3 regions of the Nocardiopsis sp. NPDC006832 genome follow, and region 1 is predicted to be linked to each of the others. Evidence: riboswitches for the same ligand, from Rfam matches in the RefSeq annotation. Region 1 holds a riboswitch; each other region holds the start of a gene.
What was found. A riboswitch is a leader RNA that binds a small molecule or an ion and turns the genes downstream of it on or off. The one in region 1 is predicted to bind cobalamin.

Region 2: linked by a shared signal. The riboswitch ahead of metE (5-methyltetrahydropteroyltriglutamate--homocysteine S-methyltransferase) and the one ahead of ABZ717_RS07840 (CoA-acylating methylmalonate-semialdehyde dehydrogenase) in region 1 are both predicted to bind cobalamin.
Region 3: linked by a shared signal. The riboswitch ahead of ABZ717_RS20590 (ribonucleoside-diphosphate reductase subunit alpha) and the one ahead of ABZ717_RS07840 (CoA-acylating methylmalonate-semialdehyde dehydrogenase) in region 1 are both predicted to bind cobalamin.

What each region holds. Positions count from the first base shown of each region.
Region 1 covers NZ_JBEYLC010000011.1:8,756-19,417, reverse strand. Annotated here, with positions in the region: gene ABZ717_RS07880 (DUF418 domain-containing protein) at 1-789, shown strand, start outside; gene ABZ717_RS07875 (MoaD/ThiS family protein) at 794-1,078, opposite strand; gene ABZ717_RS07870 (exo-alpha-sialidase) at 1,080-2,183, opposite strand; gene ABZ717_RS07865 (TetR family transcriptional regulator) at 2,710-3,303, shown strand; gene ABZ717_RS07860 (hypothetical protein) at 3,324-3,494, opposite strand; gene ABZ717_RS07855 (hypothetical protein) at 3,552-5,756, shown strand; gene ABZ717_RS07850 (hypothetical protein) at 5,777-6,046, opposite strand; gene ABZ717_RS07845 (hypothetical protein) at 6,183-7,874, opposite strand; cobalamin riboswitch at 7,945-8,070, shown strand; gene ABZ717_RS07840 (CoA-acylating methylmalonate-semialdehyde dehydrogenase) at 8,098-9,597, shown strand; gene ABZ717_RS07835 (acyl-CoA dehydrogenase family protein) at 9,594-10,662, shown strand, end outside.
Region 2 covers NZ_JBEYLC010000106.1:569-9,959, forward strand. Annotated here, with positions in the region: partial or broken gene ABZ717_RS27620 (polysaccharide deacetylase family protein) at 1-1,436, opposite strand, end outside; cobalamin riboswitch at 1,663-1,886, shown strand; gene metE (5-methyltetrahydropteroyltriglutamate--homocysteine S-methyltransferase) at 2,027-4,306, shown strand; gene ABZ717_RS27630 (DUF3558 domain-containing protein) at 4,394-5,350, opposite strand; gene ABZ717_RS27635 (hypothetical protein) at 5,875-6,924, opposite strand; gene ABZ717_RS27640 (ATP-binding cassette domain-containing protein) at 7,544-8,500, shown strand; gene ABZ717_RS27645 (methionine ABC transporter permease) at 8,500-9,222, shown strand; gene ABZ717_RS27650 (MetQ/NlpA family ABC transporter substrate-binding protein) at 9,293-9,391, shown strand, end outside.
Region 3 covers NZ_JBEYLC010000047.1:4,977-15,638, forward strand. Annotated here, with positions in the region: gene ABZ717_RS20590 (ribonucleoside-diphosphate reductase subunit alpha) at 1-1,236, opposite strand, end outside; cobalamin riboswitch at 1,392-1,596, opposite strand; gene ABZ717_RS20595 (hypothetical protein) at 1,988-2,551, opposite strand; gene ABZ717_RS20600 (NYN domain-containing protein) at 2,586-4,229, opposite strand; gene ABZ717_RS20605 (sigma-70 family RNA polymerase sigma factor) at 4,427-7,372, opposite strand; gene ABZ717_RS20610 (hypothetical protein) at 7,594-8,355, shown strand; gene ABZ717_RS20615 (hypothetical protein) at 8,633-8,986, opposite strand; gene ABZ717_RS20620 (ATPase) at 10,288-10,662, opposite strand, start outside.

The DNA.
Region 1 (10,662 bases):
GGGGACATCCTCGGCCACTACGCGCTCGCCGCGCTGTTCCTCGCCCCGCTGCTGCCGCTGATGACGGCGGGGTCGCCGAACCGGCCGCTGTGGTTCGCGCTCGGGGCGTTCCTCGCCTCACCGGTGTTCGAGCCCTTCGTGGGCTCCGGGATGTTCCAGAGCATGGTGATCGGCCCGATCCCGCAGACCCTCGGGTTCTTCTGCGTGGGTGTGTGGCTGGCCCGGCGCCCCGAACTCTCACCGGACTTCACGGGACCGAACCGGCTCATCGCCCCGATGGTGTGGGGCGGACTGATCGGAGAGGTCCTGGGCATGGGTCTGCTGGCCGGCTCCGACCTGCTCTTCCCGAGGGAGTTCGATGCCGACGGCATCCCGGTCCTGGGCCCCGATGGTCTCCCGGTGACCCCGCTGCCGGCCGAGATGATGGTGGACCTCGCGTCCACGCTGACCGGCCTGGGCGGGGGCCTGTTCTACCTGGGACTGGTGTGGTGGCTGTTGGGCCGTAACGGTGCCGTGGCCAAGGCCCTGGGCACGCTGGCGCCGCTGGGTCGCATGACGCTCACCGTCTACCTGGGCAGCACCGCGGTGTTCCTGCTGATGAAGCCCTTCGAAGGCGAGGTGCCCATGCTCGCGCAGTACGCGCTGGCCACCGGCTACTTCGTGGTGATGGCCCTGGCCGCCCGCTGGTGGCTGAGCCGGCTTCGGTTGGGTCCCCTGGAATGGGTCTGGCGTAGCGTCACCCACCTTCGCCCCCAGGAACTGCGCAGGGAGGAGCGGCTCCCGGCGTAGGAGTTCAGCCCCCGGCCACGGAGGGCAGCAGCCGAACGTCGGCGCCCTCGTGGACCGGGGCGTCCAGACCACCCAGCGCCCGGCACTCGTCCTCGTCCACGAAGACGTTCACGTACCGGCGTAGCTCCCCGCGATCGTCCCGGATCCGCCGGTCCAGCCCCGGATAGCGTTCGGTCAGCGCGTCCAGCACCCCGCGCAGCACGGCGGCGTCACCGACCTCCAAGGGCACGTGCGCGGCCCCGTCGGCGTCCGCGCGCAACAGCCCCGGCAGGTGTACGGTCACCCGCATCTCACACCTCCGCCGCGCGTACGGACAACACGTCGGGAAGGTGCGCGGTGACCTGGTGCCAGTGATCGGTGTCATCCGTGGTCGCGTACACGTCGCCGTTGCGGGTGCCGAAGTAGAAGCCGGGCACGTCCGCGCCGTCGGTGCAGGCCGCGTCGCGCAACACGATCCCGAAGTAGGGGTCCTGTGGCAGACCGTCGTCGACCGCCCGCCACGTGGCCCCGGAGTCGTCGGTGCGGTAGGCGCCCAGCCGGTTGTCCGGTGGCAGGTGCACCTCCTGGCTCACCACCGGGAAGTTCCACGCCGACTCCGGGCGGTGCGGGTGGGCGACCACGGCGAAACCGAAGTCGGTGGGCAGCCCGGTCTCGATCCGGCTCCATCCCTCGGTGGCGGGCGCGGAGCTGCGGTAGACCCCGTGGTGGTTCTGCGCGTAGAACGAGCCGTCGGAGGCCGCCGCCACCCTGTGCACGCACTGGCCGAACTCGGGTTCCTCGTCCGGGAGGAAACCGGCGGAGATGCCCCGGTTGGTCGGTGCCCAGCTCGCGCCCGAGTCGGCGCTCTGGTAGACACCACCCGTGGACATGGCCACGGTGATGGCCTCGGGTGAGCGTTCGCTGGTACCGAGTGTGCCCGGCAGGATCGTGTGGATCGCTCCGCCACCCGCGCCGGGGAACCATTCCGCCCGGTGGGGGTGCTCCCACAAGGCCCTGACCAGGCTGAAGCTGTCGCCACCGTCGGTGGAGCGGAACAACGCGTGCGGTTCCACGCCGGCGTAGACGGTGTCGGCGTCGTCGGTGAACGCGAACTGCCAGGCGCGGGTGAGTGAGGCCTCGGTGTCCTCGGGGAAGCGGATCGGCGCTTCGGCGGGTTCGGTCCAGGTCGTGCCGAGGTCGTCGCTGTGCCAGACACTGGGCCCGAAATGCCAGCTCTCGGTACCGGCGAGCAGGCGTCCCGAATGCGGGTTGACGCCGACGGAGTACACCGGGCTCATCCCGGCGTCGTTGGCCTCGTCGAGTCGGTGCGGACCGTCCAGCTCCCACGTGCGCCGATCCTCGCTGCGCGCGGTGAACAGCCCCTTGCGTGTGCCTATGAGCAGGAGATATGTCATGTGGAGCTCCGTAGTGTGATGGAGATCTCCACTGTCGCACAGGGCTCCGACAATCCGGAGGCGCCGGCCGGAGGGAGGTCATCGGAAAGTGAAGAACAGGTGTCCGGTACGTGCCGATAGGCGACCGATCGCGCCGTGTGGAGGGTTTCCGGACGTCTCGGAAAGTTAATAGTTAGGATCCCGAACGGTTTACCCTCGATGTTTTATACGAGGTTTCGGGGAGCTCACGGGAAAAGGGCGCCCCTGAGAGGCATAACTTCCGTCAGGGGGGAACCCTTTCCGGGCAGGGGTTCCCCGGTCAGCGGAAGGCGGTTGCCACTCCCATGCCTCTTTGCAATAAAATCCCGGGCCAACCGGTGGTTACCCGAAGCTCCCCCAGGCCCACGGTCGCCGGTCGTATCCCACCACTTCAACAGCCCGGACGATTTCCCGCTCTCTCGGACTCGCGGTTCGTTTCGGGACCACTGTCCCTATGGACGGTCCCGCGTACCAAGAAGCACCGAGTTCCCATCGATAGGGTCGCCTCATGCAACACCCCCCGGACACGCTCCACGCGCGCAAACGACGTAAGGCGCGGGCCACGATCGTGTCAGCCGCCTTCCAACTCTTCTCCGAACACGGATTCGACAACGTGACCGTCGCGGCCATCGCCGAGCGGGCCGAGGTCGGCCGTACCACCTTCTTCCGGTACTTCGGCGACAAGCAGCAGGTCCTCTTCGCCGACGACGCCGCCGAGGTGGACCACATGTGCGCCTATGTTCGGGACAAGTCCGGGCGCTCGCCCGGCACCGACCTCGCCGCGGCGATCGGCCTGATCCGGGAGGCCGGCGCGGTCGCCCGGCCCTACGCGTCACTGTCCCCGGCGCACTCGGCGGTGTTGGTCCGCCTGCTCCGGGAGAGCGTGGACCTGCGTTCCCGTTACCTGCTCACCCGGCAGCAACGGGCGCTCCGTCTCGCCGGAGCCCTGGTCGAGGCGGGAACGGAGGAGAGCACCGCGGTCCTGGCCGCGCACACCGCCATGGCCTGCGAACTGACCGCCATGAAGCTCGCCGACAGCCCGGACGCCTTCCCGCACCGCATGGACGAGGCACACCGGATGCTCCGCACCTTGGGGAGCTGAGCCGCCGGAGGGCCATCGCCTCAGACGTGGTGCCCGCGCACCAGACCGGTGAGCCGACGACCGAAGGACACGACACCACCGGCCGCCATGCCCACGGCGCTCATACCCCGGCCCACCGTGCGCATGGCGGCGTTCACCCGATCCAACGGGTGGTCGGGGACCGGGAACACACCGTGACCGGTACCGGACAACCCGTTCCGACCTGTGGGGCTGGTGGGCGTCGGTCTTCTCGGCCAGGATGGGGCGCTGTGAGCGGCACATACAACACCTCCCATGGCCAGAACCGAGGCGTCCACATCCAGGCGGGCGTGGTCCATGCCTCCATGGACCTCCGCCAGAGCACCGCGAAGGCCATCCGGATCGTCCCCCAGCGCGAGACCACTCTCTTTCAGAACCGAAACGACGAACTGGCCGCGCTCGACGCCCACCTCGACCACGCCCTGGAGTCCGAACAGAGCCTGCTGCTCAACCTGGTCGGACCGCCCGGCATCGGCAAGACCACCACCGCGCTCACCTGGATCCTGCGGAACCGCCGCCGTTTCGGCCACGCCCAGCTCGCCGCGGCCTGCGGCGGAGACCCCGGCGAGGGTCAGGGGCGCGGTATCGAGGAACTGTGCGACCAGTACCTGCACGCGGTCGGGGTGGATACCGACGCCCCCGGACTCGGCACCTTCCAGGGCAAGCTCAACCGGTTCCACCAGGAGATCGCCGAACAGCCCGTGGTGGTGCTCCTCGACGACGTGCGCACCGCCGCCCAGGTACAGCCGTTCCTGTCCGACCTGGCGGGCATGGTGGTGGTCGTCACCAGCCGCGAACCCGTGCCCGGGCTGGCCCAACGCCGACCCGTGGTCGTACCCCTGGGCCCCCTCGCGGACGAAGCCGTCGCCGCGCTGCTTCAGGACCTGATCGCAGACGAACGCCCGGCCCGTGAACCCGAGGCCTTCGCCCGGCTGGTCCGACTGTGCGCCGGGGTGCCGCTGCTGGCCGGCCACACCGGTGGACTGCTCAGCGACGAATCCAGGCTCGCCATCGCCGACCTGGTCTCCCGGATGGAGGACGCCGGCCGACTGGCCCACCTGGAGGAGGCCGCCCGGACCGCCACCCGCCCGGCCGCCGTCTTCGACGTGTTCTACCGGGAGCTCGCCTCCGACGCCCGACTGCTGTACCGGGCCCTGGGAGCGCACCCCACCCGGGACTTCGATCGTTGGCTCGCCCGGGCGGTCTTCCCCGGAGACACCGACAAGGGCGACCAGGTCTTGGACGTGCTCCTGCGCCGCGGTCTGGTCAAGGTGGACCGGGCGGGCCGCTACGTCATGGAGGACCTCACCTACGAACACGCGCGGCTGGTCGCCGAGCGCGAGGAGCCGGCCGAACGCCGCGAGGTCCACCGACGCTTCGCCGACTACTACCTGTACGGTGCCGTCGCCGCGGACCGGGTGCGCACCGACCGCTGGCGGGTCAGTGATCTCTACGAGGCACAGGCGCCCTGCTCCCTGCCGGACTTCCGGTCCACCGAGCACGAGGCCGACGCGGTGGGCTTCGACGCCTGGCTCGAACGCCGGCGCCACGTCCGTGAACGCAGTGCCCGACATGGTGCGGGCGTTCCGAGCCCCGACGAGTGGTTCGAGGCGAACATGGACGCCATCCTGGCCTTCGTCCACCGCTCCGGACGGATCTGGCGGGGCACCCGCCCGGCAGCCGGATACGCCGGCGTCATGGCCGAGGCCACCAACGGCTACTTCACCGCCAACGGGCGTGTCGACGAGCGGCTCACCCTGCTGGCCCTGGCCGAACGCGACGCCGAGGGGAACGACGACGCCCTGGCCCGGGTCCTGGCCCAGCGCGGCGAGGCGATGCTCGGGCAGGGACGCCTGGCCGAGGCGCGCACGTACCTGGAACGCTCCTTGGCGGCCGCTCGCGGTCGTGGGGCGGACCCGCGCGGCCAAGGGGCGGCCCTGGAGTGGCTGGGGATCCTGGAGCGCCGTGAGGGCGACGCCGGAGCCGCCCGCGCCCTCCTGGAGGAATCGTTGCCGCTGCTCGACCACACCCGCCCTAAGGCGCTCGGGCTGCACCACATGCACATGGGCGACGTGGCGCTTCTGGCCGAGGAGCCTCGACGGGCCCTGGAGTGCTACCGGACTTCGCTGTCGTTCTTCCGCGAGCACGCCGCCACCCGGAGACGGGACCAGGCCAACGAGGGCAAGCTCCTCGTCAACCAGGCCCGCATCATCGCAGAGGAGCACCCCGACCAGGCGATCGGATTGTTGGAGGAGGCCCTGGACCGTTTCGTGTCCGCCAACCGCGCCTACCAGGTCGGCAAGGTCCTGGAGCGCCTCGGCGACCTCGGTCGGGGATCGGGGGAGCGGTGGGAACGGGCGGTGGAGGTCTTCGAGCTGGTCGGTGCCGCCGCTGCCGCCGGCCGTGTTCGGGACAAGATCGACGGCCGGGCCTGAACGGACCCGGCCGCGCCAGGTCAGTCGAAGAGTTCGTCGGCGTCGGTGATGCGGGACTTGAAGGCCTTGTCCAGCCAGTCATCGAGCCGGCCGATGTCGTCGCACTCCTCGATGCGTCGCCGTGAGTCGAGACTGATGGTCGCCGAGGTGGCTTCCAGGAAACGGATCAGCGTTTCCTGCTTGCCTTCCGCACGGGCTTCTTCGCGGCCTTCTTGACGACCCTCTTCACGGCCTTGGCCGACGTACTTGCGGGCGAAGTCGCTCTGCCACTCGTAGGTACCGGTCGCCATCAGGTCCTCCCACATTTTCCGTGCCGCAGCGTTCAGCTTCGACTCTGGAGCAGGCGTACCTGGAGCTCGTGTTCGAATCCGGGCATGACAGGAAACTACAGAAAGTGACCGGCCCGTGTCCGGTAAAACGGAGAACTCAGCCCTTGGCCGTCTCGAAGGGGATCGTGAGGGTTCGTTCCTCGGAAACTCGCAGGTGGAGCGGGGCGAGGGCGGCGAGCATCTTCGGAGCGGGTGCGTGGCCGGAGGTGACCAGACGTTCGGCGAGCACACCGGTGACCAGGCCGGGGTCGTCGACGGGGCCGGTGAAGCGAACCCGCAGGAGCGACCCGTCGCGAGTGCGCAGCCGGACCTCCTCGGCCGAGTACACGGCGGTGAGCAGGGCGCCGGGGCGGTGCGCGAACACCGTCTCGGACCACAGGCGTTCGTCGGCGGGCAACGCCTCTTCGGCGATGGTGAGGACGTCGGCCGCCGCGGCGAGTCGGTGGTCCATCTCGGCGTCGGAGCAGACGAGGACACCACCGGATTTCGGCGCCGGGCTGCGATACACGGCGAGACCGTCGTCGGTGGGCCGTACCCGGACCCAGAGGGAGGTCGGCTCCGGGCTCTGGACCTCGGGCTTCGGTGGTGCCATGAGGCGGGGCCGGCCGGGCGGGGGAGTGGCGCCCATGAGGCGGTAGGCCTCGGCGCGGATGAGGTCGAGGGCCCGACCCGGGGCGGAACTCACCCAGGTGAGGGCGGTCTCATGGGTGAGTTCGCGTAGTTTCTCGGCCTGCTCGAACTGGGGCACGAGGGTGGCGTGGGGATCGAGCGGGTGGGCGACCTCGTAGAGCCGTCCCAGGGCGGAGTCCGGGTCGACGGAGTCCCGGCCGTCGGAGCTGAGGAGGACGGGCCGGCCGAGGGCGGCGGCGTAGACGCTCACGGATCCGTGGTCGGAGAGCACGAGGTCGGCGGCGATGACGGCGGCCCGCCAGCCCTCGTGGGGTGGGATCAGGAGGAGGCCGGAACGGAGGGCCTCGTCCTGCCAGATTCTGATCTGGCGCGGCCCGTGGGAGGACCAGACGTTCGGGTGCAGGACGAGCGCGACCCGGTAGTGGTCGTAGGGAAGCCGGGCGAGCAATTCGGTGATGACGCCCGGGTGGCTTCCGTAGAGGGATTCGTCGTTCCAAGTGGAATTGACGGTGATGAGTTTCTGGCCGTGGCGTAGGCCGAGGGCCTTTCGGTAGGTGAGTCGGTGGGGCACTCCGGCGAGCAGCCGGTCGTAGCAGGGATCACCGGAGAGGAAGGCGAGCGGGAGCGCGTCGGGGCAGCCTTGGGCGAGGCGGTCGAACTGTTCGCCGTGCGAGAGGGCGATGGAGCTGGGGACCAGCCGTCCCTGGTGTTTGAGGGTGTCGTCGGAGAGCCCGAAGACCTCCTGACTTCTGACTCCTGACTCCTGACTCCTGACTCCTGACTCCTGCGACCATTTTTTATTATAACCGTTGCCATGGGGAATGCGCAGGATTTTTGTTTTTAATTCATGAAGGTCGTCCCCGAGGCTCGCGGTGATCGCGAGATCGAATTCCGTTTCCTTCGCCTTTTCCCAGGAGATGTGCCGGATCTGCGTTTCTCGGAGGTATTCGTCGAGACCGTTGGCGAAGACACCGCCGGTGGTCCGGGTGCAGTAGAGCTGCACGCGCGGGTCGTACAGGGCCGGAAGCACGTCGGCGATGCGGGTGGCGGCGGTGAGGCTGTGGATCACCAGGAGAACGTGCAGGTCGGCGCGGGCGGTGCGCCACGCGGGGGTGAGGGCGAGGGGTCTGCCGGCGGGGGTGTCGTCCTTGGCGGTCACAAGTCGCAGAGCCTACCGGGCGCGAGTGGGGTGACACCAAGTACCGGGTCGAGGGGTCTGGATTTATTAGGACGTCCAACTATATGGTGGCCCCACCGCGGAGCGGGGAAGCCGGTGCGAGTCCGGCGCGGTCCCGCCACTGTGACCGGGGGAACTCCTCGGAAGTCAGGTCACCGCCCGCGGCCAAGGAACCGTGTGATCCACGAGGATGGAGCGAACACGTATGGTCAGCGAGCTGACGCATTTCGTGCAGGGCGAGAAGGTCCACGGCCGGTCGGGCGTCTTCGGCGACGTCTACGATCCCAACACCGGAAGGGTCCAGGCGCGGGTGCCGCTCGCGGACCGGACCGAGACCGAGCAGATCATCACCGACGCCGAGCGGGCACAGGTCGAATGGGGTTCCTGGAGCCCGCAGCGCAGGGCCCGGGTCCTGCTCCGCTTCCTGCAACTGGTCGAGGACGAGCGGGCGAACATCGCCAAGGCCCTGTCCGCCGAACACGGCAAGACCATCGCCGACGCCCACGGTGACCTGCAACGGGGCCTGGAAGTGGTGGAGTTCGCCGCCGGCATTCCGCACCTGTCCAAGGGCGAGTTCACCGACAACGCCGGCACCGGCATCGACGTGCACTCCCTGCGCCAACCCCTGGGCGTGGTCGCGGGCATCACCCCGTTCAACTTCCCCGCCATGATCCCGCTGTGGAAGGCCGCGCCCGCGCTGGCCTGCGGTAACGCCTTCGTGCTCAAACCGTCCGAGCGCGACCCCTCCGTGCCGTTGATGTTGGCGGAACTGTTCGTCGAGGCCGGGCTGCCCCCGGGTGTGTTCAACGTGGTCAACGGTGGCAAGGAGGCCGTGGACACCCTGCTCACCGACCCGCGGATCGCCGCCGTCGGGTTCGTGGGCTCCACCCCCATCGCGCAATACGTGTACTCCACGGCCACCGCCCACGGTAAGCGCGCCCAGTGCTTCGGCGGCGCCAAGAACCACATGATCGTCATGCCCGACGCCGACCTGGACCAGGTCACGGATGCCCTGATCGGAGCCGGATACGGGTCGGCCGGTGAACGCTGCATGGCGATCTCCGTCGCGGTCCCGGTGGGTGAGGAGACCGCCGACGCGCTGGTCGCCAAGCTCAAGGACCGCATCGCGGGGCTCCGGGTGGGTGCCTCCGACGACCCCGACGCGGACTTCGGCCCGTTGGTCTCGCGGGAAGCCCTCCAACGGGTCGACGAATACGTCGCGTTGGGCGTGGAGGAGGGTGCCGACCTGGTCGTGGACGGTCGCGGCCACACCGTGCCCGGCCACGAGGAGGGCTTCTTCGCCGGTCCGTCGCTGTTCGACCGGGTCACCCCCGACATGCGGATCCACCAGGAGGAGATCTTCGGACCCGTGCTGTCGGTGGTGCGCGCCGCCGACTACGAGGAGGCCCTGCGTCTGCCCAGCGAACACGAGTACGGCAACGGAGTCGCCATCTTCACCCGTGACGGGGACACCGCTCGTGACTTCTCGCACCGGGTGAACACCGGAATGGTCGGCGTGAACGTGCCCATCCCGGTGCCGATCGCCTACCACACCTTCGGTGGCTGGAAGCGGTCCGGCTTCGGCGACCTCAACCAGCACGGACCGGACTCGATCCGTTTCTACACCCGGACCAAGACGGTCACCTCGCGTTGGCCCTCCGGGGTCAAGGAGGGCGCGGAGTTCACGATTCCGGTCGTGCGATGAACGCCGCCCTCACCGACGAACAGCGCGCCCTCACCGAGACCGCCCGCGCGTTCGCCGACGAACACCTCGCACCGCACGCCGTCGAGTGGGACCAGGCCAGGCACTTTCCCGTCGACGTGCTCCGCAAGGCCGCCGAACTCGGTATGGGCGGTCTCTACGTCTCCGAGGAGTTCGGGGGCACCGGCTTGACCAGGATGGACGGTGTCCTCGCCTTCGAGGCGCTGGCCACCGGCTGTCCGTCCGTGGCCGGGTACCTGTCGATCCACAACATGGTCGCCTGGATGATCGACCGCTACGGCGACGACGCCCAGCGCGTCCGGTGGCTGCCGAACCTGTGCACCATGCAGGCCCTGGGCAGCTACTGCCTGACCGAACCCGAAGCCGGTTCCGACGCCGCGTCCCTCACCACCCGGGCGGTCCGCGACGGCGACCACTACGTTCTGTCCGGCACCAAACAGTTCATCTCCGGGGCGGGCGCCTCCGAGGTGTACGTGGTCATGGCCCGCACCGGCGGCGACGGGGCCACCGGCGTCTCCGCGTTCATCGTGCACCGCGACGACCCCGGGCTGTCCTTCGGGGCCGACGAGGCGAAGATGGGCTGGAACGCCCAACCCACCCGACAGGTCCTCTTGGACGGGGTTCGCCTGCCCGCCGACCGGAGGTTGGGCGCGGAGGGCGACGGGTTCCGTATCGCCATGAACGGCCTCAACGGCGGCCGTCTCGGCATCGCCGCCTGCTCACTGGGCGGCGCCCGGCGAGCCCTGGAGGACACCGTGTCCTATCTGGGTGACCGTGAGGCCTTCGGGGTCCCCCTCATCAACGCCCAGGCGCTGCGTTTCCGGTTGGCGGAGATGGCCACCGAACTGGAGGCCGCGCGCTCCCTACTGTGGCGGGCCGCCGCGGCCCTGGACGCCGGTGACGCCGACGCCGCGCACCTGTGCGCCATGGCCAAGCGGTTCGCCACGGAGGCCGGCTACACCGTCGCCGACCACGCCCTCCAATTGCACGGGGGGTACGGCTACCTCGCCGAATACGGAATTGAGAAGATCGTGCGCGACCTGAGGG
Region 2 (9,391 bases), on a different contig from region 1:
GATAGCTCACGGTATGCTGCCGCTTGTTTAGTTAAATCATCGTAAACGATAAGAACATGTTTTCCATTAAACATGAACTCTTCACCCATAGTTACACCAGAATAAGGTGCAATATAAAGTAATGGGTCGGCGACCACACCGGCCTTGCGGTCCTTCCAGTCGTTGGTGTCCACGCTCCACAGGATCTGGGCCATGCCCATCTCCTCGGTGACCTGGGCGACGGTGTCGTTGGTGGAACCGTAGGGCGGACGCATCAGGTCCATCGTGTATCCGGTCTCCCGGTACACCAGCGCCTGGACCGGGTCCAGGTCCGCGCGCACGCCTCCGGCGCCGAGCGTGGCCAGGTCGGGGTGGGCCAGGGTGTGGTTGGCCAGTTCGTGGCCCTCCGCGTAGGTGCGGCGCACCGTGAACGGGTCCTCCATCACCGGGTGGCCGGTGACGAAGAAGGTCGCCTTGGCGTCGTGCTCGGCGAGTGTGTCCAGCAGCTCCGAGGTCCGGCCGCCGGGGCCGTCGTCGTAGGTCAGCGCCACGCAGCGCGTCTCGGGGTCGGTGCAGTCGATCCCGTCGTCGACGGGGGAGATCTCACCGGGGGAGGCGACGCCGGTGCCATCCTTCTCCGCCTCGGGGGCCGCGGCCACGGTGAACTCCTCGACGCCCTTGGTCGCGGCGTCGCGCGCCCGCACCCCGAACTCCGACAGCAGTTCCTCGGCCTCGTCGCGTTCGATCACGACGCCGACGCGACCCTCGGAGGTGGGCGCGACCTGTCCATCGTCGAACTCCACGATCAGGTCGCCCTCGGGGCTGAACGCGAGGGAGTCGTAAAGGCCGCTGATCGGGTACAGGGACACCGCCGCCACGGTGTCCGGGACCTCTTCGAGTACGCGGTCGTTGAGCGCGGCCAGCTCGTCCTGTCCGGCGAGCAGGCCGCTGGAACCGTGCACCGAGCCGTCGTCGGTCTCGTACCAGTAGGTGCTGTGACCGACGCGGGTCTCCTCCGAGTCGGTCTCGGTGGTGGTGATCCGCACGCCCACGACCCCGTCACCGGCGGCGGTCAACCGCCACTCGCCCTCGAAGGAGGCCGCGCCGGGGTTGGCGGCGTCGAAGGCGTGCACCTGGTCGGTCAGGGTGCGGTCCAGGAAGTCGGTGAGGGGGTCGGCGTTGGGGATGGCCGGGTAGGCGACGGCCACCTCACTGTCGCCCTCGTAGTCGACCGAGGCCTCCTCGGTGCCGGGGAGCGCGGCCGTGTCCACCACGGTCGTCCCCTCCTCGGAACCTTCCGCCGGAAGGTCGTCGTCGGTGTCCACCGCCACGTTCCGTGTGATGCTCTCGATGACTCCGTCCTCGGGCAGGCCCGGTGGTCGTGTCGCCGACAGCACCAGTCCCAAGAGGACGACCATCGCGATCGCTGCCGTGAGAACGGGGCGGTCGGGGGCCATGCTGGGACCGTCTTGCTGCTTCACCTGGGGGCTCTCCACGCTCATCGTCAGACGAACGTTCGCGAAAGGACGGGGGTCTTTCGCGTAACGCTGGTATCGGGTGTGATGCCGGGCACACGAAATGGGTTCGCTGGTGTGCTCCGGGCCAAGGGGTCACGCCGGGTGCAGGGGCGAAGGGGGTGCTCCCTATACTTGCAGGCGTGGAAGGTACACACTCCCACCATCGACTCCCGGAGCCCGCTCCGGTCGGTCGGAGTGTGTCGAAAGAGGGAACCCGGTGCGAATCCGGGACTGCCCCGCAGCGGTATGTGGGAACGAGCGTCGCCATAAGCACTGGTGATCCGACCGGAAAAGTCGGAAAACCGGGAAGCGGTGATCATTAGGACGACCGGCGCACGACGTCGGAAACGCCCACGAGTCCGAAGACCTGCCTCCACCCGGTGGTGCGCCTGTGCCGCCGGTGGTCCCGCGCCCCGAGGGAGGGCCGAGGTCGTCAGGCACGTGCGCCCCGGGTGAGCCCCTCGTCGTGCCGCGCTCCTCGCCCCGCTCTCGTGGCCGGTACCCGGCTTTCGACGAGGGAGAGAAGCTTCATGGTCAGCAACCCCGCGGCCTCCGGGCCGTCCGTGCGCTCCACGGTCCACGGTTACCCGCGCATCGGCCCCGCCCGCGAACTCAAGCGCGCCAGTGAGTCCTACTGGAAGGGCAACACCACGGCCGCCGAACTCGACGCCGTCGCCGCCGACCTGCGCAAGGGCGTCTACGCCCGACTGCGCGAGGCCGGAGTGGACGACATCCCGTCGAACACCTTCTCCTACTACGACCAGGTGTTGGACACAGCGGTCCTGTTCGACCTCGTGCCCGCCCGTTTCACCTCCCCGGCCCAGGCAGAGGAGCGGGACGAGCAGCTGCGCCGCTACTTCGCCCTCGCCCGCGGCGAGCAGGGCGCGCCGCCGCTGGAGATGACCAAGTGGTTCGACACCAACTACCACTACCTGGTCCCCGAACTCTCCCCGAGCACCCGCCCGCGCCTGGTCGGCGACAAGCCCCTCGCCGAGTTCCGTGAGGCCGCCGAGGCCGGTTTCCAGACCCGCCCGGTCCTGGTCGGTCCGCTGACCTTCCTGCTGCTGGCCAAGGCCGCCGAGGACGCTCCCGAGGGCTGGGAGCCCATCGAGCTCCTCGACCAGCTCCTGGACGCCTACGCCAAGCTCCTGAGCGACCTGTCGGCCGCGGGCGTCACCGAGGTCCAGCTCGACGAGCCGATCCTGGCCACCGACGAGGGTCGCGCCGCCGTCGGCCACCTGGAGCGCGCCTACCAGCGCCTGGGGTCGCTCACCGAGCGTCCCTCGCTCCTGGTGTCCACCTACTTCGGTTCCATCGGCGCCGCCGCCCTGCGCGTGCTCAAGGACTCTCCGGTCGAGGCCGTGGGCCTGGACCTGGTCACCGACTCCGAGGGTGCCTCCGACCTCACCGCCGTCTCGGGGCTGGGCTCCACCCGCCTGGTCGCGGGCGTGGTGGACGGCCGCAACGTCTGGCGCACCGACCTGCCGGCCGCCGTCGCCGAACTGGGCACCCTCCTGGCCCTGACCGACGAGCTCACGGTGAGCACTTCCTGCTCGCTGCTGCACGTGCCCATCGACCTGGACGCCGAGACCTCACTGGCGCCCGAGCTGCGCTCCACCCTGGCCTTCGCCGAGCAGAAGACCAGGGAGGTCGCGCTGCTCGGTCGGGTGCTCTCCGAGGGAGCCGACGCCGACTACCAGGGCGCGTCCGAGCCGCGGGACGCGTCCTTCACCGACGCCCGGGTGCGCGCCCGCCTGGACGCCCTCGGCCCGGACGCCTACGAGCGTCCCCAGGATCGGGACGTGGCCGCCCTGCGACCGCTGACCACGACCACCATCGGCTCCTTCCCGCAGACCGCCGAGCTGCGTCGCGCCCGCGCCGCGCACCGGCGGGGCGAACTGCCCACCGAGGACTACAAGGCGCTCCTGCGCGCGGAGATCGACCGGGTCATCGCGCTCCAGGAGGAGATCGGTCTGGACGTGCTGGTGCACGGCGAACCCGAGCGCAACGACATGGTCCAGTACTTCGCCGAACAGCTGGAGGGCTACGCCACCACCGAGAACGGGTGGGTGCAGTCCTACGGTTCGCGGTGCGTGCGCCCGCCGATCCTGTTCGGGGACGTCTCGCGTCCCGAGCCGATGACGGTGGAGTGGATCACCTACGCCCAGTCGCGCACCGACAAGCCGGTCAAGGGCATGCTGACCGGTCCGGTCACCATGCTCGCCTGGTCGTTCGTGCGTATCGACCAGCCGCTGGGTGAGACCGCCCGCCAGGTGGGTCTGGCGCTGCGCGACGAGGTCGCCGACCTGGAGCGGGCCGGCATCCGGCACATCCAGGTCGACGAGGCGGCTCTGCGCGAGTTGCTTCCGCTGCGCGAGGAACAGCGGGCGGCGTACCTGAAGTGGGCGGTCGACTCGTTCCGACTGGCCACCTCCGGGGTCGCGTCGAGCACGACCATCCACACGCACATGTGCTACTCGGAGTTCAACCAGATCGTCGACGGGATCGAGGCGTTGGACGCCGACGTCACCAGCGTCGAGGCGGCCCGGTCGCGCATGGAGCTCGTGGAGGCCCTGGGCGAGCGCGGTTACAAGCGCGGGATCGGTCCGGGCGTGTACGACATCCACTCGCCGCGGGTGCCCTCGGTCGAGGAGATCGAGGCCTCGCTGCGACTGGCGGTCTCGCACGTGGACGCCGCGAACCTGTGGGCCAACCCCGACTGTGGTCTGAAGACGCGCGGTTACACCGAGACCGAGCAGGCGCTGCGCAACATGGTGGAGGCGGCCCGCCGGGTGCGCGCCGACCTCTGATCCCACCCCGAACGCACGAAAAGGGGGCCGCGGCACGAAGCCGCGGCCCCCTCTCGTCGTTTCTTCCGGGGAGGAGCCGGTGATTTCCTACTCGGCGCCGAGCAGGGCGATCGCCTCTTCGGCGGAGTTGGTGAGCAGGGCCTCGACGTCGTCGACCATCGTCAGGTCGGAGCCCTCGAAGTCCGAGACCTGGTAGGTGATCTCGATGTTCATGTTGGCCGAACGGACCAGCATGATCGCCGTGGGGGCGGGGTCGTCGAGGATGATGTTCTCGGTGATGATGAGGTGCGCCTCATCGCCGAGACCGTCGATCTCCTTCTCCTCCTCCAGGTTCTCCTCCGGGTAGTAGTCGCTACCACCGGTGTAGTTGGCGAGGGAGTCCTGGTAGTCCGACGAGGCGCCCTCGACGGAGTCGCTGCCGGCGTAGGGCGTGGCGTACTCCAACCAGAGGCTGCTGTAGGCGCGCTCCGGGTTGCCCTCGGGGGCGTCACCCGTGGCGGTGCAGCTGGCGCGGTTGTCGGAGACGCTCTTGCTGGGGTCGTCCCGCAGGATGAAGTCCGTGGAGACCTGCTCGGTGATGGCGTCGCAGGGCTCGATGGGCAGCGCGTAGGGCGGCTCCCCGGCGGGCCCGTCACCGCCGCCGGAGTCGGGCTCCTCGGTGTCGTCGTCGACCGGCTCGTCGGTCTCCTCGGTGCCCTGGGTGGTGTCGGGACCGGTGGCGATCTCCTCGCCGCCGGTGTCACGCGTGACGAGCATGACGATCACGGCGATGACGAGCACCACGATGATCGCGCCGCCGCCGATGACCACCCAAAGGCCGGCCTTGCCGCCGCCACCACCGCTCTGGGGCGGCGGGGGCGGGGGGTATCCGCCGGGTCCACCCGGACCGCCGGGGCCACCGTAGGGCGGCTGGCCACCCGCGTACATGCCCTGGTCCTGACCGGGGCCGCCCTGGTAGGGGCCCTGGCCGTAGCCAGGCTGCCCGCCGGTGCCGCCCCCATAGGGGTTCTGCGGAGGCTGGTTGTAAGGTCCGTTTTCGCTCATGGCTCCCCTCGCCCGGTGAAGTGTTGGCCGTGTTCTCTGGGACGCGTGTGCCCATTGGTGGGTTCTCACGAGTTTCCCGTGACGGCCGCCGGCGGATCGCCGGGTGGGTGACGGCACGGGAGACCGTGGGGGAGGAGAGCCCGGGACCAACGCCGGTCCGCGGGCGAGTGCGGTACGGCGAGGAGCGGGAATTCCCCGTGTCGTGAGTGGATGCCCCGACTGCGCGCGGGGTTCTTTCCGACCGCCGAGATGATGCCGAGGGGACGGGCCACGGCGACCGGGGGTCGGGACGACAAGCATCCTAACCGTGACCTTAAGGGGAGCGGCGTAGCGGGCCAGGGGTAACGGGGCGAATCGTCATCGATTCGTTCCGGTCGAGCCACACGTCACCCTTGGCGTGACTTGATCGTGATTATCCTGTGTGGTTTTTCGAGTCGTTTCACCGGTAAAGGGGCCGTCCTTTCCGGCCCTTGGTCCCGAGAGGACGGGTGCGGGGAAGTCGTGTTCGCCGCACCCGCCGGGGATCAGAACATCGAGATGTGCACGTGGTCGAAGTGGTTCTCGGTGATGCTGCCGCGGTCCGACATCGGGCGCCAGTCGGTGTCGCCTCGACGCACGTCCCAGATCTGCTGGCGGTAGATCACGTACATGACCCCGAGGTCGTCGGCGTTGTCCCGGGCCCAGTTCGCGATGTCCCAACCGCGCTCGACCTGGTCCTCCGGGGGCATGGAACCGTTGCCGTCCACCATGAAGTCGCAGGCCCGGCCCTTGGGGTGCTCACCCACGACCCAGCCGCCCACCGCGCGGTAGCAGCCGACACCGCCCACTTCCGACCCGCGCCCGAAGATCTCGATGCCCAGGTCGCGCATCTGCTCGGTGCGCGGAGTGATGTTGTCCGGCGGTCGCATGGGCTGCTCCGGGTGGTCGGCGATGAGCCGGCGGACGTCCATGCGACGATCCTCCAGCTCGTCCATGTCGGCCTCGGCCTCGGCCAAGCGATCCTCGGCGTTCTCTTGGGCGACCTCGTCCCGGGACAGGGCCTGGTCCAGCTGGTCGATCTTGTCCTGGTTGCTGGTGGACAGGTAGTCGATGACGACCGCGCGCTCGATGACCTCGTCGGGCTCGGCCTCGACGAACAGCGACATGGAGGGGTCGATTCCGCCGCTGGTGTAGGTCGCCACCGCCAGGGAACGGACCTGCCCACGGGCGGCCTCCACGTCCTCGCGGGTGGAGTCGGCGCGCGACTGGGCGCGGTCGGCCTCCTCCATCACGTTCTCCATGTCCCGGAGTTCGCCGTTGTACTCCTCGGTGAGGGTCTCGGCGCGCGATTCCAGGGTGCCCATGTCCTCGTTGTCCCGGGGGACCGGCGCGGCCAAGGCGGGCGCGGGCAGGGCGAGGGCTGCCAACAGCGACAGGACCACCGCCGCGGTGCGGCCCGGGGTCGGGTTCGTGCGCACGACCGTCGGAAACGGGCGCGCGCAGTCGGCGATCAGCTCCCGCCAGGTGCGGACGGGAGGATCGGGCGCCCAGAAGTCGGCGTGGTCGGCCACTCGGCTCGGATCGTCTGACTGCAAGGTGTGGTCGCTCCTCGTGCCCACACACGGACCCCATAGCGGGCACGGGGACGCTGTGGACGCAGATGCTCGTCTTTCCCGGACGGGGCGCGGGGCACGTCGTCTTCGCGGGCCGCGCCGCACTCACCCCGCTCGAAGGGGGAAAGGTCACGGGACGGTAATGAGTCTAAGCATTCTCACGGGTCTTCGGGAGGGACGAGGTGATCACATCCCCCAACAAAGCCGTAGGTGTGGTCTAAATAACCATATTCGGGTCAAGGATTTTGCCGAATCGAGGCATCCGAGATGGTTGAGTTGGTGCCGTGATGGCTCCTGAACACTACGAAACGACCCCCGTCACCTTGGCGGACACCACCCGGCGGTGCGTACCTCTGCCCGGTGGTCGCTGTCGTCCGTCCCGTCGTTCCTGAGTCCGAGGGCGAGAACCCGCCCCGTTCGGCGCCACCGCGCCCTCCGACCGCCGCTCCGGCGCGTCGCCGCCGCTCGCCCACCGCGCGCTTCGTACGCTCGGATGCGGGCGTCGACCCCCACGCTGAGTCCGGTCTCCTTCCGCGCCCCCACGCGCGTGGGAGCCGTGACACCACCGCCAGACGTCGATGGGAAAACCGTGATTGACGCAGTGGGTCTCCACAAGACCTACAGGTTGAAGAAACGTCGGATCGAAGCCCTGAAGGGGGTCGATCTGCACGTCGAGTCCGGCGAGATCTACGGGGTCGTGGGCCAAAGCGGTGCGGGTAAGAGCACCCTCCTGCGCTCGGTGAACCTCCTGGAACGCCCAGACGGTGGCACCGTCCGCGTCGGGGACGAGGAACTCACCTCGCTGCGCGGCGCCCGCCTGCGCGAGGCCCGACGCCACATCGGCATGGTGCACCAGCACTTCGCCCTGCTCTCCTCGCGTACGGTCGCCGGCAACGTCGGCTTCCCGCTGGAGGTCACGGGGATGTCCCGCGCCGCGCGCGCCACCCGGGTCGGTGAACTCCTGGAACTGGTCGGCTTGGGCGACAAGGCCCGCGCCTACCCCTCCCAGCTCTCCGGCGGCCAGAAGCAGCGCGTGGGCATCGCCCGCGCCCTGGCCTCCGACCCCAAGGTGTTGCTGAGCGACGAGGCGACCTCCGCCCTGGACCCGGTCACCACCGAGTCCATCCTCGCGCTGCTGCGCCGACTGCGCGACGAACTCGGCCTGACCATCCTGCTCATCACGCACGAGATGGACGTGATCAAGCGGATCTGTGACTCCGCCGCGATCATGGAGGACGGCGAGTTCCGTGAGTCCGGCCGGGTCCTGGACCTGATCGGGACCCCCGGTTCGCTGCTGGCGCGTTCGCTGTTCCCGCTGCCGGAGCACGGGGGGCCGGAGACGGTGTTCATCACCTACCCGCGTTCCTTCGACGAACCGTTCATGTCCGAACTGACCCGTCGGTTCGACGTGGACGTCAACATCCTCGGTGGCGGTGTGGAGCAGGTCGCCGGTCAGTCCGTGGGCCGGCTCAGCGTCGACATGCGTGGAAGCCGTCGTCGTGAGGCACTGACCTACCTGTCCGAGAACGGCCTGCTGGTCGAGGAGGCCGGAAAGTGATCACCAACGAGATCCTCTACCTGGCCCAGGAGGGCAACGCGGTGACCGCGATCACCGACTTCGTCCAGGACTGGCCGAACATGTGGCCGAGCCTGTGGCTGGGAACCATGGACACCGTCTACATGGTGTGGTGGGCCACGGTCTTCAGCGTCCTGTTCGGTCTGCCCCTCGGCGTGCTGCTCGTGGCCACCGACAAGGGCGGCCTCATCCCGGCCCCGGCCGCGCGCGCGGTGCTCAGCGCCATCGTCAACATCGGCCGTTCGCTGCCGTTCATCGTGTTGATGGTGGCGGTGCTGACGCTGACCCGCTTCCTGGTGGGCACCACGCTCGGCCCGACCGCCGCCATCGTGCCGCTCAGCATCGGCGCCATCCCGTTCTTCGCGCGCCTGGTGGAGACCGCGCTGCGCGAGGTGGATCGGGGCGTCGTCGAGGCCGCGCACGCCATGGGCACGCGCAAGTTCACCATCGTGGGCAAGGTGCTGCTGCCCGAGGCCATGCCCGGGCTCATCGCCGGCCTGGTGATGACCGTGGTCACGCTCATCTCCTACTCGGCCATGGCCGGCGCCATCGGCGGTGGCGGTCTGGGCGACCTCGCCATTCGTGAGGGCTACCAGCGCTTCAACGACCACTACCTATGGGCGACCGTGATCCTGCTCGTGGTGATCGTGCAGGTCGCGCAGAGCCTGGGCGACCTGTTGGTGCGCCGACTGTCCAGGCGCTGACGCGTCCCTCTCGATCCCGCCCCCCGTGATTCCCCCCGAGTCGTCCGGTACCAACGGCAAGGAGACAACCATGACCAGGAGAGCGAACGTACTGCGGGGCGCCGCGGTGTTCGGCGCCGCGACCGTGCTGCTGGCGGGGTGCGGGAGCCCGAGTGAGCGGGCCGACGAG
Region 3 (10,662 bases), on a different contig from region 1:
CAGGTCCACGGCGGGCATCTTCTTGGAGACCTTGATACGACCGGCCTCGGCCTCGGCCTCGTACTTCTCGTAGGCCTCGACGAAGTCCTTGCCGTACTTGTCGTGCAGGTCCGGGACCTCGTCCGGCGAGAACAGGGTCCAGGTGCCCTGCTCCTCCACACGCTGCATGAACAGGTCCGGAACCCAGTTCGCGGTGTTCATGTCGTGGGTGCGGCGGCGCTCGTCACCGGTGTTCTTGCGAAGGTCGAGGAATTCCTCGATGTCGATGTGCCAGGTCTCCAGGTAGGCGCAGACCGCGCCCTTGCGCTTGCCGCCCTGGTTGACCGCGACCGCGGTGTCGTTGGCGATCTTCAGGAACGGGACGACGCCCTGGCTCTTGCCGTTGGTGCCCTTGATGTGGGAACCCAGGCCGCGGACCGGGGTCCAGTCGTTGCCCAGACCGCCCGAGTACTTGGACAGCATGGCGTTGTTGCTGATGCCGTGGAAGATGTCCTGCAGGTCGTCGCCGACCGTGGTCAGGAAGCAGGACGACAGCTGCGCGCGCACCGTGCCCGCGTTGAACAGGGTGGGCGTGGAGGCCATGAAGTCGAACGAGCTCAGCAGCTCGTAGAACTCGATCGCGCGGGCCTCACGGTCGTCCTCGTTGAGGGCCAGACCCATCGCGACGCGCATGAAGAACGCCTGCGGCAGCTCGTAGCGGACCTCGTCGCTGTGCAGGAAGTAGCGGTCGTACAGGGTCTGGATGCCGAGGAAGGTGAACTGCTCGTCGCGCTCGGGGTGCAGGGCCTTGCCCAGACGCCCCAGGTCGAACCGGGCGAGGGCGGGGTCGAGCTGCCCGAGGTCGATGCCACGACCGACGTAGGCGGCCAGGTAGCCCGCGTAGCCCTCGGCCATGTCGGCCTGGGTGGCGGTCTCGGGAGCGCCGCCGATGAAGCTCAGGGCCTCGGTGCGGAGCTTGTCCAGCAGCAGGCGAGCGGCCACGTAGGAGTAGTTCGGGTCGACCTCGACGAAGCTGCGGGCGGCCATGACGACGCCGAGCTCGACCTCGGCGTCGGCGATGCCCGGGTAGAACCCGCGACGCGCCTCGGTCAGGACCTTCTCCGCCGAAACGCCGGAGAGCCGTGCACAGGCCTCGGCCACGACATGCTCGATCCGGTCGACGGCGGCGGGACGACCGCCCTCGTTGTTCGGTCCGGGCCGAACGGATGCGGGCACGGCCTCGACGTCAAGGGTCATACAGCGGCTCCAACCTCGGTAAAAGAGTCCCGGTGGGGGTGCGGGGGCACAAGTGACAAGCGTGCGGCTCACAACGATGGATCGCCGCACCGGATGCGTGCGATCCATCGTCGGGTCGCGGCGACTCTCCCTCGAAGCCCCGACGTTGTACACACCTGGGGGTGTGTGCCGATGGCAGGTTTTCGGACTCGTGGGCGCCCTACCGAGCCGTCGCTTCCCGGGACCTTTCGGGGGTTCCCGGTGCGCGTGACGACCTTCGTTCCCACTCACCGCTGCGGGGCAGTCCCGGACTCGCACCGGGTTCCCTCTCGCGTCACCGGCCCCTTGCGAGCCCGGTGAACCACCAGCGGGACAGATACTACATCTAGGGGATGGCGGCTTGGAACACCGCAAGATGATGGCGTGTCGCTGATTTCTCAGATTCTTCGACGATCGTCGAACACGCCTCCCGGGCGTGGTATGAAAGCGCCGGAACGGGGCTGCGCGACGGTATCGGGAGGGGTCCCCGAAGGGGGCGCGTCACAGCCTAGGACGTTCCCGGGACGAACGCACCCGGCACCTCGCCCGGGTGTCCGCCACGGCACCTCTGGGCAGGGTAGGAAACCTCACTCGCGGCCGGCCGATCCCGGTCTGTCGGTGCTCGACCCGCGCCGCCGCCCCACCCCGAAACCCGCCACCACGGGACACGCGCGGGACGACCGAACCGGAGGCCGCCCGCTCCGATCGCCTACGATCTCGTCGGATCGCGCGGTCACTCCTGGTCGAGAAGGAGGTCCAGATCATCCTCCGCCAGCCCGAGGTCGGCCCTGATCCGAAATCGGATCCGCAGGAGTTCGAGGAACAGATCCCGATCGCACGGACTTTGTGGGCGCCCGGCGTGTCGTCGGGCGCCCACGGTGGCCCACCGTTCGGCGCCCTCCAGGTCGTCGTGGGCGTACAACGCCTCGGTGACGTGGATGTGGGTGGGCAATCCGACCGGTTCACCGGTCTCCAGCCGCTTGAGGTGCCCCTCGGCCTGCTGCCGCTCGTCCAGTTGCAACAGGGCGCCGGCGCTGAGGGCGTGCGCGTCGACCACGGTGGGGCCACCATCGTCTATGGCCCGCTGATAGGCGGAACAGGCGCGTTCGAACTCCTGGGCGATCTCCCACTGTTCTCCGGCGCGTACGAACAGCTCCGCCCGCGTGACCTCGCTACCGGCGTCGACGCTGTTGGCCAGGTCCAGTAGTCGGGCGGCGGTCCGGCCGTGTTCACCGGATCGGACGGCGTGGAATTCCAACCGGTCGAGTTCTGCCGTCGTCACGTGGGTCAACCGCATCGCCCCATCCCAACTCGCTCTCCCCACCCACCGATCAGGGCCTGGCACGCTCCAAGGCCTGCCAGAACCCCTGGCGCAGTCCATCTCGGACCTCGTCGCGCAGCAGGTGGTCGATCGGGAGCGAGGATCCCTGGAGCAGACGAGCCTCCAGGTCCGAGGGCATCCGGGGCCTGCGGGCGAGGACGGCCTCCACCCAAAGGACCGGCGCCTCGCGTGCGATCGACTCCGCGAAGTCGTTCCCTTCCTTGTGCGCGATGTGCACCGCATCATCAACGGTATGCGCGCCGAGCCCCGTCTGTTGGGCATATCCAGGACTGTGAGTGGATTCCTGGTAACCGCCGGGGCCGAATCGGCCGTCGTACTCGGGACCAGTAGGTCGCCGTTCCCCGAAACGGGGCGCGGCGCCACCGCTGTGCGCGGTGTCAGTTGCCGTACTGGTCCCATAGGTAGGGTTTGTGTCCGCCCCACCTCCGAACCCCTGCTCCTCGCCGTGTCCGCCACCGAACCTGGGGTCGGGGGCGGGAGGGTTTCTATGGGGTGGAGCCTGTTGCGGGTCGGGCGCGAACGAGGCCTGTGGACCGGTGCCCGCCCCGAAGGCGGGCTGTGGTCCCGTATTGGAGAAGGCCTGTTGTGGGCCCGTTCCGGCGAAGCCCTGTGGACCGCCTCCGGCCGCCTGGGCGGGTCCGGGTCTGGCCGGCAGCCCGTACCCTCCGTCCGCTCCACGCGGCGCCGGATGGGCGCCCGTGTGGGGGCCGACGTACCCGGCCTGCCCGTTCTGACCGGCGCCCGGGTAGACCCCGTTGCCGTTCACCGCCTGTCCCCCCGAGGGGAAACCGTTGGCGTCGATCGCTCCGGGAGGGGCGTTCTCGCCCGAGGGGCCGGCGAGGTGGTCGCCGCGCTGTTGGGCCAGCGAGCGACGCATCGCGCGCAACTGTTCCATGGCGCTGCCCTGTGGAACGGGCTGGCCACCGGTGCCGGCGAACATCGCTTCGAGTCCACCCGTGGAGGGCGTGGCCGGTTCGACCATGCCGTTCCGGGGCCCGGAGGCCACCGGGTGGGGGGACTGTTCGGCGGGGGCCTGGGAGCGTCCGTTGGCGAAGGGCGTGGTCGTCTTCGCCGCGTTCTCCTGGGTGGATCCACCACCGGAGAGCAGGTTGACGTGCGGGCGCAGGTGACCGGCGCCGATCTCGATCAGGTCGTCGCACTCCTGGCGCAGCGCCCGAGAGATGGTCCAGTTGCCCTCCACCGAGATGTGCACGACGGTGACGCGCACACCCAGGTCCTGGACGTCGGCGACCACGGGGGCCATGTCCTCGTCACCGCTCACCAGGACGGCGTCGCAGAGGACACCGGTGCGGGCCAAGGTGGTCAGGTCGCGTTGGACGTAGCCCTCCACGCCCTCGCGGCGGCCGGGCCGGATCTTCGCCGCTCTGAACTTGATGCCGGGGATGTCGGCGATGCCGTCCTGTTCCTGGGCCCTCCGGTCGTCGGCGACCGCCTCGTACCAGTAGCAACGCAGGAGCGGCAGGCCGGTGCGATCCCGTGCGACCTCGTTGAGGAACTGGACGAGACCGGAGTAGTCCCAGGCGACGGAGTCCCGGTTCCGGGTTCCGTGCACGGCCATCGCGCCGTCGGCGAGAAGGTATCCCGCGTCGACGAACAACGCGCAACGGTCCACGTGACACCGCCCCCTTCCCTGTCGATCTCTGGGGCCATATCCATGACCGGGGCACAGCCTAGCCAAGTCTGTCTGATTTTGCGTGCCGCCTTTGAATACTCCCCGTCAATACATTGCTACACACAGGAGGCCTTCCCGGTCGGCGCGGGCCCTTCGGTCGCCCTGTGCACACGATGAACTCCGCACCGATGTTCGACTCAGGTGCGCATCGGGGCCGTGAGCACGATCGCGCCCATCAACAAGGCGTCCTGTCCGGAGGAGATTCGGATTTCCGATTCGCGTCCGAGCCGCGCGTCGAATCGGACCACATCCGTCCCGAACGTCATCGGGTCGCCATCCGAGCCTCGCGCGGAGCTCACGAAGACGTTGCCGGCGTCACCGCCGCCTTCGCGTGGATCGAGCGGGACGCCGTCCAAGAGCACACGGTCCCCGCCCAGATCGGCGTCACCCTCCCAGGCCACCACGTCGAACGTGGCCGGGACCGACGCCGGCAGCAGTCCCGAAACCGGGAACCGCGCGCCGACCTCGTCCTGGAAGACCGCCGAGGTCTCGTCCAGAACCATGGCCTGCCGGTGCCCCTCCACCGAGGGGTCCTCCAGGATCACCACCAGGCTCCACCCCGCGTACGCCCCCCGACCTTCGGTCGCGGGAACGTCACCGACCCACCACTGGCCACCGCCGGCTGAACGCACCAGCTCGGTGACCTCGGCGAACGCCTGGTAGGCGGGGTAGGCCGGCAGCTCGGCGGAACGAACGTCGGCGGCCGTGACCGTCGTGTAGGAGGCCATGCCCGGCCCCTTGATCCGAGCGGTCGGAGCGCTCGGGTCGCCCGCCGCGGAGAAGTACAGTCCGGCCCAGCGCACGGATCCGCCCGCGGGGAGTTCCCAGGTCGCGGCGCTGGACGAAGTCGTCGTGGGGTCCCGGTCGTCGTCCAGGGGCCCCATCACCCAGTTGTCGTTGTCGAGACGCTCACCGGAGCGGTCGCGGGCCTGCGCGCACTCGCCCGGCTCCTCGTCCTCCTCCGGTTCCTCTTCATAACCGTCCTCTGGCGCCTCGGGTCCTTCGGTCTCCTCCGGGGTCTCGGGGGCCTCGGGCGCCTCGGGGGTCTCGGTACCGGATTCCCCGCCGTCCGACCCTTCGTTTCCGGGAAGCCCGGGGACCCCCGGAAGATCGTGATCGAATTCCTGTTCTTCGCCGCCGATCTCCCCTCCCTCCCCGAGGAGATCATCGAGCGCACCCTCCCCCTCCGTCCCAGGGGTCCCGGTGTCCGCGGGAGGGCGACGAAGATCGGCGTCGTCCGCACCCGGCTCGGAGTCGGGGTCGACATCGGTCTCCGCGTCGGGTGACCGCTCGGGCGGGGCCAGGGGGTTGTCGTCCCCGCTCCCCGGCACCCGCGGACGCTCCCACCACGGCCAGGGCCACGGGTTCTTCGGGTTCTCCGGCTGCTCGGGTTCGATGCAGGTCATCAGGGTGTTGCCCACGCTCTCGGAGCGCACCTGACCGGCCGTGGCGTATCTGGCCGGGATTCCCTCCGAGGACACGCCACGCTCACCGGTCGCGGTGTAGCGCACCTCTCCGGAGGAGACCGCCACGTCGGCGGGAACGTCCACGTCGGCGTCGGGCGCCACTCGGACATCCAGGAAGTGGGTGCTGCTCTCACCGGCGGCCATGTCCGACCGCACGCATTCACCACCGCCGCCACCGGCGGAACAGCCCCAGTCACCGTGACCGACCGACAACGGGATCGCTCTGCCCGCACCACCCGAGGAGACCATCTCCACACCGGGGGGCAGGGTGATCTCGGCGACCACGTCCTCGGTGGTGTCCGCGCCGGTGTTGAGCACGTCCAGGACCATGATCCCGTCGCCACCGGGCACGAGGGAGCCGACGGGGTCGATGCCCACGGCGAACTCCGGCCACTCCGCGGGTGCCTCGGGTACCTCGGGCTCTTCGGGTGCCGGTTCGGGTTCCGGTTCGGGCTCTGGTTCCGGTTCCGGTTCGGGGACGGGTTCCGGCTCACTCGGAGGCGGGGGCGGATCGGGCGACTCGGCCGCGGGTACGTCCGCGGGGGGCACCGGCGCGGGAACGGGCTCCTCCGGCGCAGGCGGATCGGCGGGCGGTGTGTCCGGGTCATCCGAGTCCGCGGCCGGGGGCGGTGGGTCCTCCGCGGGGGCGTCGATCGGCGGAGCCGCCGCCGTCGGGGGGTCCTCCTCGATCGGGGCGTCCGCGCCCACCATCGCCAGGGCGACGGACACCGCCACGCAGGCCGCCGCGGCGGCGCCCGCCGTGGCCTGCTGCCGACGCTTGGACATCCGGTTCCACCAGGCGCCGGAAACGGCCGCACCGGGAACGGACGCCAGGTAACCCGTGGCGCCGAAGCCGACGACCAGGGGAAGCACGATCCCGCGCAGCCCGACGTTGACGTCCATCAGCTCCGCGTACACCTCGCGGCAGTCGGAGCAGTCGTCCAGGTGCCGGTCCACCTTGCCGGTGTCCCGCTTGGCCAGGCCACCACGCACGTAGGCGCCCAAGAGACCGATCGTGGGACGGCACGTCTCCGCGGTCCCGCTACCCGCAAGGTGCATCTGCAGGTAGGCCTGCCGCAGCCCTTCCCTCGCGCGGTAGGCCAGGGCGGCCACCCCATTGGGGTTCATTCCCAGGATGGTCGCCGCCTCCGCGGGCTTGACCCCCTCGATCTCGGTGTGCCACAGGACCGACTGCCAGCGTTCGGGCAGGGAGAGGAAGGCCCGGGCGATCAGGGATCGCTCCAGCCCTTCGAGGGCGGGGTCGACGAAGGGCTCACCCGAGTCGTAGCTCTCCATGTCGTCGGTGACGACCTGGCGTTTCTCGCCTCGGCCCCGGTCGTAGGCGGCGTTGCGGACCGCGGTGAGCAGGTAGGGCCGGAAGGCGTCGCTGGGACCACCCCCGCGTTGGAGGACACTGAGCACCTTGGTGAACGCCTCGGCCACGGCGTCCTCGACCTCGGCCTCACCGCGCAGAAGTTGGCGGGCCAGCCCACGCGCGGCGGTCGCGTGGCGTTCGTACAGGGCCCCGAAGGCGGCGTTGTCGCCACCCTTGACCTGCTCGATGATCTGAGCGTCACCGAGCAATGTCTCTGTGTACTCCCCTTCGGCGTCGGTCACCCCGCGCCCTTTCACTCGTAGTCCAGCCCCACCGCTGACCGGAACCGGACGTGGGGGCGTGGGTTCGGCGTCCGAAAACACGTTCTCGAAAAATATCCCCTATCCGCGTCATGAACGCCACCGATCTCCGTGATTAGGGGTGAGGCGGACGGAGGGAGCCCACCGCGGGGGCGCGGGCCCACCTCCGTCCACCTGGGAAAACGACGACCAGGAGCTGAACCATGGGCGAGATCGAAGTAGGAGCCGGAGCGGGGGGCCGCAACGTTCACCGCGCTCGGGAACTACGTACGCCGTGGAGGCACCGCTCACAGGCAGCGGGTTGGTCCCGGTCCGAGGACTGGTGGACCCCGGCCGTGGACGTCCTCTGTGAGGCCTACGCGCACGGTGGCGAACTCACCGAACCCTGCGCGAGGCTCGGCGAGGCCCGCGCCCGTGTGGGTGTGGGGATCGGGCGCGCCCTGACGGACCTGGACGCGTTCACCCGCTCGATCGGGCTGGACCGATCACCGTTCGCCATGGTCCGAGCCCTGGCCGAGGGCTGGGAGCGAGGTGGTCGCGACCGGGACCACTGCCAGGATCCGCTGACCGGACTGGCCGATCGTGGCTACCTGCGAACCAGGGTGGGCGAGCTCTACCGGGGCATCGACGACGGCGTGCCCGCCGCCTTCGACCACCGTCTGGTGGTCATGGCGCTGGACCCCTCACTCGACCCTTGGCGGCGGACGGCGCGGCTCATCGTGCTCGGTCACGAACTGCGCCGCTTCTTCACCCGTGGCGAGTCGTTGTGCCTGGTGAACCGCTCACGGATCGCGGTGCTGACCCAGGACGGACCCAACCTCGCGGAGGAACTGGACCTCCTGCGCGAACAGACCGGTTGGGAGCACGGGGCGGCCGTGTGGTCGGTCCCGTTGCCCGGCACCCACGCCGAGGCCTTGTCCCTGCTCGACGCCCTGGACGGCGGGGGTGCTCGATCCGACCGATGACCCACTGACGCCGTTCCGGTGGACCAGGCCCTCCTTGAGGGGAGAGGAGCCCCCACCGGACGGCAACGCCGACCGCCGCGCGACGCCGAGGGGACGCGCGCAGAGCGGTCGGCCCCCGCCCGACGACCACCCCGGGCCCTCTGGCCCCGAGAGAGGGCGGCCCAAGGGAACGTCGGACGGGAGGGCGCGTTGACGAACGCGCCGGGGCGCGCTCACACAGGGGAGGTGGGCGCGCCCCTCTCCTTCGCGCAGGGGCGTGGCCGCCCGGTTCGGCCCGTCACCCGACCTTGATCCGGCCAAGGCTCACCCGGAACAGCGCTCTACCGAACAGGGACGCGGGGACCGCCCGCACGTTCACGATGCGTTCCTCGAAACCGCCCGGCATCGGCGGGGTCCGGTCCACGATGTCGGCCCACGCCTCGATGCCCTTGGCGGACGGCACCGGATCGAAGGTGCTCGACGCGAACGGTTCCGAGTCGACACCCGACGATTCGGCCTCGTCCTTGGGCCGGGTCCGCTGTTCGGGCCGTTCCGGGGCCGCCGGTTGCACGGGGGCCGCCGGCCAGAGCGGTTCCTCGGGCCGGAGGGTTCCCTCGGTCCGAATCGGCTCTTCGGGCGGAACCGACTCCACCGGACGAGCGGACGTGTCCTCCACCCGGGCCTCGGGGCGCGGGGCCGACGGCGGTTCCGGGACGGGGGCGGGGTCCGGTTCACGAAGGGGGTCGGGTGCGATCGGCCCTGGCTCCGCTTGGACCCGGGGGTCGGTTCGCGGGGCCTCCCACGGCACGGGTTCCCGAGGTCCTGTGTCCTGCCGGGGCGTGACCGAAGGGGGCGCCGAGTCCTTCGGAGGGGGGTTCCAGGGCTCGCTCGGCGGGGGCGTCGGTTCGGGTCGGGGCCCCTCCCACGGATACGGGTTCGGCGGCGGTACCCGACGTGGCGCTTCCGGCCGAGGAGTCGGCGCCTCCCGAGGACGTTCCGGGGCGGGCGGAGCGGGCGGAGCGGACATGCCCGACGTACCCGAGAGGAAGGCCTCGGCGATCGAGTCGTTCGCCCGTGTGCGCGGCGGCCCGGACGGGGCCCGCGAACCGGGAGGAGGTGGCGCCTGACCCGACGGTGGCGTTCGCGCGGTGTGCGGTCCGGCCCAGGGGTACTGAGGTCCGGAAGAGCCCGGGGGGACCTGAGGTCCGGACGGAGCGGTGTATCGCCTCGGCGGCGCGCCGTCGCCCTGGTACCGCGGTGGCACGTCGCCGGCCGGAGGTGACCCCGGCCTTTGGTGGCCGAAAGCCCCCTGAGGGTTCTGGGGGCCTTGGGGCCCCGGAGGACGGACGGGCCCATGGGTCGGCCGGAAGCCTTGGGGAACCTGAGGACCGGAAGGGTTGTGGGGGACCTGGGGCCCGGAAGGGTTCTGGAGAGCCTGGGGAGCCTGGGGATTCTGGGGCCCCTGAGGACCGGAAGGGTTCTGGGGAGCCTGGTATGCCTGATGCCGGGGAGGTCCCTGGAGGTTGTGGGGAGCTTGAGGACCGGAAGGCCCCGAAGGAGTCGGCGAACCCTGGGATGCCTGGCTTCCCTGGAGACTCTGGGATCCCTGGGGGTTGTGGGGAACCTGAGGACTATGGGGGCTATGGGGGCTATGGGATATCTGGGTTCCCTGGGGACTCTGGGGGTTCTGGGTTCCCTGAGGACCGGAAGGCCCCGAAGGAGCCGGCGGACCCTGGGATCCCTGGCTTCCCTGGAGGTTCTGGGGTCCCTGAGGACCGTTGAACGGGTATCGAGGATCCGGTCGTCCCTCGGGAGACGACGTGTCCGGATCCCCGGGGTGCCGCTCCGCGCCCGGGTGGGCCCGTCGAACCGGGGCCGGCCCCCGGGAAGAGGCGTCCGTTCGAGGGGACGACCCGTCCCTCGGTTCCGACGAGTCCTCCGCGTCGCGCCGGCTCATGCCCACTCACCTCTCCCTTCCATTGCCGCGTACCGGGGTCGTACCGTCGCCACGGCCTTGGTCATGGCCTCCGCCGCCATGTGGATCGCCGTTCGATGGGTGGCCTCCGAGACCCGGCGCATCTGCACGGCGAGCCCTTGGGCGAGGTGCCGGTCGTAGCGCAGGCGCACGGCCTCCGCCCCACTCTCGGCGATGATGCGGGTGATCCGCGTGGCGTCGAACCCCGGGTCTTCGTCCCTCTCCTGGTCGAAGACCACGATCACGCTGTTCTCCACCTCGTGTCGTCGGCCCTCACGGAGCAGGTGGTCGAGTCTGCGACCCACGATCCGAGCCGAATCCCGAGTCGCCCGCACCACACGGACACGAGAGTG